4 regions of the Lysinibacillus sp. FSL K6-0057 genome follow, and region 3 is predicted to be linked to each of the others. Evidence: riboswitches for the same ligand, from Rfam matches in the RefSeq annotation. Region 3 holds a riboswitch; each other region holds the start of a gene.

Region 1 (2,201 bases), 770 kb from region 3:
TCATTCTTGACAGCTTCCATCTCCTTTAATGCTGGATCATTTTTTAAGAATTGGATCTTTTGTTCTGCCGTTGTTTCACCATAATCAATCACGACAACAACCTCTGGATTACGATCTACTGCATCTTCCTTCGACACAGTTGTCCAGCCTGATTCCACATCACCAAAGATATTTTGACCACCCGCGATTGTCACCAGCTCATTCATAAAGTTTTGACCAGCTGTAAATACATCCTTTTCACCGCTATCAAACACAAGAACACGTAATTTTTCGCTATCTTTTGGTAATTTAGCTTGTACTGCCTCTACATCTTTTGTCATTTGCTCAATTAAAGCTTCGCCACGATCTTCGATACGGAAAATCTTCGCGATATTGCGAATATCAGTGAAAATATCTTCTAATGTTGGTTTTGTCATGTTAGAAGCCGTATGTAAATACGTATGAATGCCTAATTCTTCAAGCTCCTCTGGTGTGCCAACGCCCTTTTCACCAAAGCCACTTTTCCAGCCTGCATATAAGAAATCCGCCTCGGCATCAATCACTTGCTCCTTCGTTGGGTATTGGTCAGAAAGCACAGGGACTTTATCGTATGCCTCTTGCAGGGGCTCATAGATTTTGTCATCTAAGTAAGCCGTCCCAACCATAGAATCCTCTAAGCCAAGCGCCAGCATAATTTCTGTCACATGCTGATTTAAGCTAATCGCTTTCGTAGGTGCTTCCTTATATGTTTGGCTTGTGTCATTATTTTCAATGGTTACTTCTGTTGCTGCCTCAGATGGCTCAACCTTTTCACCTTGTGCTGCTGATTCAGTTTTGTCCTTTGCATTACAAGCCCCTAAAATAGCGACCAAGGCAATGATCATCATCAGCCATATACTTTTCCATTTCTTCATGTCCTTTTCTCCTTTGTTGTTAAAATATAGAAAGAAATCAGAGACTTCTTTACTACCCATGTGGTTGGAAGGGCATAAAAAAAACCCTCTTGTCGCCAAGAGAGTAGCATAGTGAAATAACGGTATCATCATTACCTTTATCACTATCCCCATCCTCGTGGTTCTTAGTCAAAAAACACATACTGGCAGGTATCCTGGCTTAGGTTCATCATCTATACGCCTTCCCATAGTTTTACTACAGTGGCATGCTGTATAGACTCCCCATTTACAGTTGCGGGACAGCATCGGAATTGCACCGATTTCCCTTTTAAGCAAATGACAAATGCCATTTGCACCAATACGTTCTATTATGGTCAATACTATTGATAGACTAGCGTAGTATGACGCTAATTATGCAATCATCACTATATTAGCACTATTTCGACAAAAATACGAACTATTTTACAAGAATTATATATGCGAGTATTCTGTTACAATGAAAAGATAGCAATCTATAGAAACGAGGATTTCTTATGTACAAAACAATCGGTGTACTGGCGCATGTGGATGCAGGGAAAACGACCTTCTCTGAGCAAGTGCTTTTTCATACAAATAGTATTCAAGCCCGTGGTCGAGTCGATCATCAGGATACCTTTCTTGATAATCATGAGCTAGAGCGCAGGCGTGGGATTACGATCTTTGCCGAGCAAGGTCGCATGAGCATTGGCGATGATACATACACATTGATTGATACACCTGGGCATGTCGATTTCTCCCCTGAGATGGAGCGTGCCATCCGTGTGATGGATTATGCCATTATTATCATTAGCGCAGTCGAAGGGATACAAGGCCATACTGAAACCGTGTGGCAGCTTTTACGTAAATACCATGTCCCAACCTTCTTCTTTATCAATAAAACGGATCGTGAAGGAGCAAATGTAGGAGCTGTCATGAGCCAGCTTCGTAAAGATTGCTCTCAGCATGTGTTGTTCGTCGATGAACCGCTGCGAGCAGATTATGTGTCAAATAGCATCATGGAATGGCTGGCGGAGCGCGACGAAAAATTGCTGGATGCCTTTCTGAATGAGTCATTAGAGCATGAACCATGTCTTGCTCAGCTACAGGCCATGATTAAAAACGAATGTGCTTTCCCTTGCTTTATAGGCTCTGCCTTAAAGGATGAGGGCATTCAGGAATTTCTTGACCAGCTTCCCCTGTTAACGGCTACCCAATTTGAGCAGGATGTCCCGTTTGAAGGAGAGGTTTTTAAAATTCGTCATGATGGGCATCAGCGTTTAACCTTTATGAAGGCTGTCAAGGGCTCCTTAC
Region 2 (2,201 bases), 570 kb from region 3:
GTCGGGGCAATAGAATGCTGATAGATGAAAAAATTTTAGAAGATAGCATTGATATTGATCAAGATACTCTATTTAGAAATTTGGATCATTTTGAGCTAGAGAGATGCTTTGTATTAGAATATTTAGAGATACTGTTAAAATGGAATAAACAAACACACGCTATTTCTGAAGAAAAACTTCAAAAGCTTTGGATGAAACTGATAAGAAAATATAAATTTTCTCTTGATGAATGGGAAAGAAATGCTGGAAATACGAATATTCACTCGTATCTTGTGAAAGAACAAGGGCATGGTCTACAAAAATTAATTCGTTTTTACAGGGACCGTCATGGAGTGAAATGGTTAGAAAATGCCTTTGATTATGGCATGACATTGCTAATGAAAGGTGGGGAAATGCCAGCATTAGAAATGTTTTTCCTCACAAATTTAATATGTTACAAGTGGCAACTAGACTACTTAGAGGATAAAGAAGTGCAATATTACTTTTCTCATTCAGTAAATGGGAAAGTGAAAGAGGTCTATGATCGTTTTAGGGCTTACGATAGAGAACAGAATCTATTAACTGCAACTAAATTATATAAGCTTTTATCCAAATATAATCCTCAATTTCATACAAATTCTGCAGCAACGCCGGAATTTTATAAGGAATTGGCCCTGTTTATTGAAAAGCACTAATAGATGTTCCTAGTGTCAAACAGTCTATTTTTCTTCAGAATATAGACTGTTTCCATAGCTATTCAAGATTATTTTAGGCATTCTATAAATGAATAGATTTACTGTAGATAGATTTTAATAGAAAATCTCGTACATCGTTTAAAATATATATTTTGTTTAGGTATAAGTAATTAGTGATAATCTATTTCGAACTACATAATAAAAAATACTGAATAATCCAAAAATAAAGAAGTTTAGAATCTAGATTTACTTTTCATTTGAAGGATGGTAAACTTAAAACTATTGAACAACAACAATATATTGTGTTCGTTTTACTAAGGTACTACTATATGTAGTTTAAAAGGGAAGTTCGGTACAATTCCGACGCTGTCCCCGCAACTGTTAAGCTGACGATGATAGCATCCACTGTGCATGCGCATGGGAAGGAAATCAGAGAATGAAGCAAAGCCAGGAGACCTGCCTTTCTAAAACAAATTAATCATTTCTTCGGGGATTAAGAGATGGGAACGTCGGTATTTTTAGTATGTTAACGTTTCCATTTTAGCTATCTCTCTTAAAGAGATAGCCTTTTTATTTTATGAAAAGAGGGATTTCTATGAAACTTTATACGAAAACAATTTGTCCAAAATGCCTGTGGGTAAAATCTGAATTACAACGTGCAGGACTTGAAGCAGAAATTGTTAACATTGATCACGATGAACAAGCTAAGCAAACCATTATAGATGCAGGTTTTTTAAGTGTGCCTGTTTTAGAAATGAATGAAACCTTTATAGGAGATGTTCAGGAAATTGTTTCTCAAATTGAGTTGATTACCCTATGATCGTTTATGCAAGTCGTACAGGCAATGTCCGAAATGTTGTATCCAAATTAAAGGCAGAAGCTATCGAGCTCTCTGAAGAATTGCGACTGAATAAGCCGTATCTTTTAATTACCTACACAGATGGTTTAGGTGACATTCCAGCGAAGGTGCAACGCTTTTTAGAAAAAAACAGAGATTTTTGTAAAGGAGTAGTTGCCAGTGGCAATAGTAACTTTGGCCATCATGTATTTGGCGCTGCTGGTGAGAAAATTGCTACTACCTATCATGTACCCTTAGTAAGGAAATTAGATTTACGAGGCAATCAAACAGATTATGAAGCAATACAAACGTTTTATGAAACGAGGGTAATGAGATGAAAACCTATTTAAAGCTTAATAATGACGTACTGAATCGTTATAGTACAACTGGATTACTTGAGTTAGAAAAAGATCGTGAAGCTACGCGCCGCTACTTTTTAGAGTATGTCAACGTACGTTTGCGTTATTTTATAGATATTGAGGAAAAAATCCGCTATTTAGTTGATGAGGGCTACTATGAGAAAGCATTTATCGACATGTACGAAATGGAATTTATTAAGAAGTTGTATAAAAAAGCCTATGATTATAATTTCCGATTCCCATCCTTTATGAGCGCCAGCAAGTTTTATGATAGCTATGCTATGAAAAGTCGTGACGGCGAAGAGATTTTAGAAAAATATGAGGATCGTA
Region 3 (2,201 bases):
CTGTTGTTTGAGCAGTACGCTGTAATGTACCTTCACGAAGTGTAAAGACATGTTCGTTGTATAAGGATTCATGATGTAAATCTTGTACTAGTGTCCTAGCATGCTCTGTTGATGGCACACGATACCAATTCCCTTGAGGGTAGGCGATTACCACACAGGCATCCTTGCATCGTCCATTACAGCGCGTTCTTGTCGTATGTATTTCTTGATCGAGTGCTTGTCGCTGTATTTCATCTCGAATGGCTAAGGTAATTTCCTCACCATCCTTATTCATGCAACTACTGCCATTGCAAATAAAGAGATGTGTTTTCATCCCCTCTAAATTCCATGTTGTCATCTTCTGTCTCCCCTCATTTGCTTTCTGGAAAAAGAAAAACCTTTACTCTAAATCGAAGAGTAAAGGTTTTGTAGAAGCCAAATAAAAACGAATAGCATGAAATAAAGGTACTCGCTTCCGCTTCAACTTCTCCCTCCGAAAAGTTTGCATGCACAATCAAATAAGCAGGTTTCCTGACTTAAGCTTCATTTTACAGTCGCACCTTCCCAAGTTTGCACCAGTGGCTTTGCGATTTCATCAGCTATTACAGTAGCGGGGGCTGTATTGGATTTTCACCAATTTCCCTATTATCTCGAGCTATTCGAGCACTTATTGACGTTTTATATGAAATTTTTATTAGTATTTTAAATAGAAAACTGTCTTAATCATATCTTATTATTTTAAAATTTCAATATTTCTTTAAAAATTTATGACAAATTTATCAATTTTGAAGTGAACTGGGGTATAAAATTTATACAATATCCATCATTAGCACAATGAATATTATCAGAATATTCGCCGTTGACCTTTAATTAAAAAAATTTTATAAAAAGGTATAGCATATTTATGGAAAATCATGTTACACTTTGTCGTGAAATCTCACAATTGAATGTTTTTCGGTGTAAAATGCTTGCCATTTTGCTTAAAAGGGAAGCCGGTTTGAGTCCGGCGCGGTCCCGCCACTGTAATAGGGAGCTTTATAGAATATGTCACTGTCCAACGGATGGGAAGACCTATAAAGTATTGAACTAGAGCCAGGAGACCTGCCGAAAAATAGGTGATCGTTTCAGCCTACGAGGATAGGTGTGCGGCTTAGCAGATGAGAATGTTATTTGCTTTTTTAGCTATGCACTTTTCCACCAACGGAGAAGTGCTTTTTTATTTACGCACGCTACATTCTAAAAATCTATTAATTAGTTAGGAGGAAAGCTTTTTGAAATTTTCATGGTGGAAACTTAGTTATTTTTTATTGGCCTTTTTAATTGTGCCAAAACGTGCCTTTGCGATGCATATCATGGAAGGTTTTTTACCAATCGAATGGGCGATTTTTTGGTGGGTTATTTCTATTCCTTTTATCGTTCTAGGATTGCGTTCTATTCGCAAAACAATTGAAGAAAATCCTGAAACAAAGATGCTTTTAGGGCTTTCAGGAGCCTTTGCTTTTGTGCTATCTGCCTTAAAAATCCCTTCTGTTACAGGTAGCTGCTCTCACCCAACTGGTGTTGGACTTGGGACAGTTCTCTTTGGCCCTCTAGCCATGAGTGTAATTGGAACAATCGTTTTATTATTCCAATCTTTATTATTAGCACATGGAGGAATCACGACTTTAGGGGCGAACGCCTTTTCGATGGCTATTGTAGGTCCTTTTATTGCTTACTTTGTCTTTAAAGGAGCACAAAAAGTAGGTTTGTCATTTTCACTAGCCGTATTTTTCGCAGCTATGCTTGGTGATTTAGGTACATATGTTGTGACTTCTGTACAACTAGCACTAGCCTTCCCTTCAGAAGTTGGAGGCTTTATGGCATCCTTTACAAAGTTTGCAGGTATTTTTGCTTTAACTCAAATTCCTTTAGCGGTGAGTGAAGGGATTTTAACGGTCATTGTGATGAATTTCTTGAAAAAATACAATATTAGCGAATTAAAAACTTTACGTGTTTTCTCAACAAAGGAGGCACATTAACAGATGAAAAAAAATTTATTGTTATTAGCAATTGTTGTGTTGTTAGCCATCATTCCATTGTTCATACAAAAAGGTGCTGAATTTGGTGGTGCTGATGGAGAGGCAGAAGCAGCCATTGGTGAAATCAATGCGGAATATGAACCATGGTTCGAAAGCCTATGGGAGCCACCAAGCGGTGAAATCGAAAGCTTATTATTCGTGCTA
Region 4 (2,201 bases), 1.8 Mb from region 3:
ATTGCCAATGCAGCACTAAGTTATTATTTTGCGCCAGTACTGGTCATCTGTTTATCTCCTATTATTTTAAAAGAGACGTTAGTAGGGAGAAAAATAGTGTATGTTGCTGTAGCATTAATAGGCCTATTTTTGATTGTCCAAAGCCAAAACATGGAGAACAGTGGTCACTTTATCGGTATTGTCTATGGTTTGATCGCAGCATGCTTTTACACGGTACTAACCTTTACAAATAAACGTATTCGTGGTTTAAAAGAGCCCGAAAATACAATTATCCAACTCTCTTTAGCTGCATTTTTGCTCTGTCTCTATATTGTAGGGACTACGGGTTTTCAAGTGATGCAAATTAGTTTTGGGTTCGTTCTAGTATTGATAGTACTTGGTATTGTGCATGCAGGTGTGGGGTTCTTTTTGTTCTTTTTAGGCATGTCTCAGCTAAAAGGTCAAAGTATAGCCATTCTTAGCTATATTGATCCACTGACATCATTAGTACTCTCAACAATGATTATTGGTGAACAAATGACAGTCCTACAAATAATAGGGGCTGTTCTTCTATTAGGCTCAACATTACTAAGTGAATTGGAAAAGACATAAGCCACTTTATAGTGTTACTGTTTAGTTTTACAAGTTTACTTTTCACATATTGACAGGAAAAGTGAGCTGTCGTAGATTTAAAGTAGTTGAATAAAAGCAATAGGTGCCCAATAGGGAGAATAGGGAATAAAGTGAAAAGCTTTAGCGGACCCGCCACTGTATAAGGGAGTTTCATAGTGAATGCCACTAGCAAATTGCTGGGAAGGTGCTATGAGATGTTGAACTTGAGCCAGGAGACCTGCCTACATGCTTTAGAAGATATAGATGATGGAAAAGTCTGTAGTTTATTTGTCATGACAATAAACTACAGACTTTTTCTTTTTGTCTTAAAAAGAGAGGAGCAATTATCATGCAATTACTACAAGACACGATACAAAACATCCAAGGTGCTGACCTGAAGGTGATGGAGCAAGCTAGACAGCGTATAGATGCCCTATGTAAACCCCCTGGCAGTTTAGGAAAACTAGAGTCCATTGCAGTGCAGCTTTCTGGCATAACTGGACAATTATTTCCGGTGATTGATAAAAAAGTCATCATTGTTTGTGCAGCAGATCACGGTGTTTGTGAGGAAGGTGTAACCACGAATCCACAAGATGTGACGGTCTTTCAAACATTAAATTTTCCTAAGGGAGGTACAGGTGTTTGTGCGATTGCGGGCATTACCAATGCAAAGGTAGTAACAGTAGATGTTGGGGTAAAAGAAGATATTCCACTTGATGCAGGTGTCCTCATTCATAAAATTAAATATGGTACAGATAACATGGCACAAGGTCCAGCTATGTCTAGAGAAGAGGCTATTCAATCCATTGAAGTAGGAATTCGTGTGGCAACAGAGGAAATCAGAAAAGGTGCCAATGTACTTGGAACTGGGGAAATGGGCATCGGCAATACAACACCGAGTGCTGCGATATTAGCTGTTCTAACTGACTGTGACCCAATTGAAGTAACAGGATTTGGAGCAGGAGTTGGTCAAGGTGGAATTGCCCATAAAGCGGCGATTATTGAAAAAGCAATTAGCTTAAATACGCCTAATCCTAAAGATGTCATCGATGTTCTAGCTAAGGTTGGCGGGTTAGAGATAGGGGCGATGATAGGCATTATACTTGGCGCTGCAGTCCATCGTAAACCTGTTGTCATTGATGGATTTATTTCAACTATTGCCGCGCTCATTGCTTATAAGCTCGAACCAAAAGTAAAAGATTATATTATTCCTTCCCATGCCTCAGAGGAACCAGGGGCTAAAATTGCCGCTGCATTATTTGGCATTGAACCAATGTTGTACATGAATATGCGTTTAGGTGAAGGCTCTGGTGCAGCCCTAGCCTTTCCCATTTTAGATGCAGCCTGCTCGATGATGAAAAATATGGTGACTTTAGAAGAATCAATGCAGTTGTTAAAAAGATAAAAACAATAAAACAGCCAATGACTTAATTTTTGGTCATTGGCTGAATGGTATTTATGCACGATTTAATTTTCGTAATGGCAAGCGCCACTTCATCATATAGGAAAGAATACGTAACGCTGTAATTACTGCGAATAAAATATAAAGGAAAATATCCCCTGTAAAAACCTCAAATCCGATTATCAGCCCTGCGAGAGCTGCCCAAACA

What was found. A riboswitch is a leader RNA that binds a small molecule or an ion and turns the genes downstream of it on or off. The one in region 3 is predicted to bind cobalamin.
Region 1: linked by a shared signal. The riboswitch ahead of MHB40_RS11505 (ABC transporter substrate-binding protein) and the one ahead of MHB40_RS15620 (energy-coupling factor ABC transporter permease) in region 3 are both predicted to bind cobalamin.
Region 2: linked by a shared signal. The riboswitch ahead of MHB40_RS12490 (glutaredoxin) and the one ahead of MHB40_RS15620 (energy-coupling factor ABC transporter permease) in region 3 are both predicted to bind cobalamin.
Region 4: linked by a shared signal. The riboswitch ahead of cobT (nicotinate-nucleotide--dimethylbenzimidazole phosphoribosyltransferase) and the one ahead of MHB40_RS15620 (energy-coupling factor ABC transporter permease) in region 3 are both predicted to bind cobalamin.

What each region holds. Positions count from the first base shown of each region.
Region 1 is NZ_CP152047.1:2,354,389-2,356,589, reverse strand. Features, by position in the region: gene MHB40_RS11505 (ABC transporter substrate-binding protein) at 1-893, opposite strand, end outside; cobalamin riboswitch at 1,060-1,247, opposite strand; gene MHB40_RS11500 (translation factor GTPase family protein) at 1,406-2,201, shown strand, end outside.
Region 2 is NZ_CP152047.1:2,552,730-2,554,930, forward strand. Features, by position in the region: gene MHB40_RS12480 (hypothetical protein) at 1-21, shown strand, start outside; gene MHB40_RS12485 (hypothetical protein) at 15-674, shown strand; cobalamin riboswitch at 975-1,153, shown strand; gene MHB40_RS12490 (glutaredoxin) at 1,270-1,494, shown strand; gene nrdI (class Ib ribonucleoside-diphosphate reductase assembly flavoprotein NrdI) at 1,491-1,850, shown strand; gene nrdE (class 1b ribonucleoside-diphosphate reductase subunit alpha) at 1,847-2,201, shown strand, end outside.
Region 3 is NZ_CP152047.1:3,122,101-3,124,301, forward strand. Features, by position in the region: gene MHB40_RS15615 ((2Fe-2S) ferredoxin domain-containing protein) at 1-337, opposite strand, end outside; cobalamin riboswitch at 483-665, opposite strand; cobalamin riboswitch at 918-1,103, shown strand; gene MHB40_RS15620 (energy-coupling factor ABC transporter permease) at 1,251-1,997, shown strand; gene MHB40_RS15625 (energy-coupling factor ABC transporter substrate-binding protein) at 2,001-2,201, shown strand, end outside.
Region 4 is NZ_CP152047.1:1,300,084-1,302,284, forward strand. Features, by position in the region: gene MHB40_RS06045 (DMT family transporter) at 1-591, shown strand, start outside; cobalamin riboswitch at 676-852, shown strand; gene cobT (nicotinate-nucleotide--dimethylbenzimidazole phosphoribosyltransferase) at 941-1,996, shown strand; gene MHB40_RS06055 (trimeric intracellular cation channel family protein) at 2,048-2,201, opposite strand, start outside.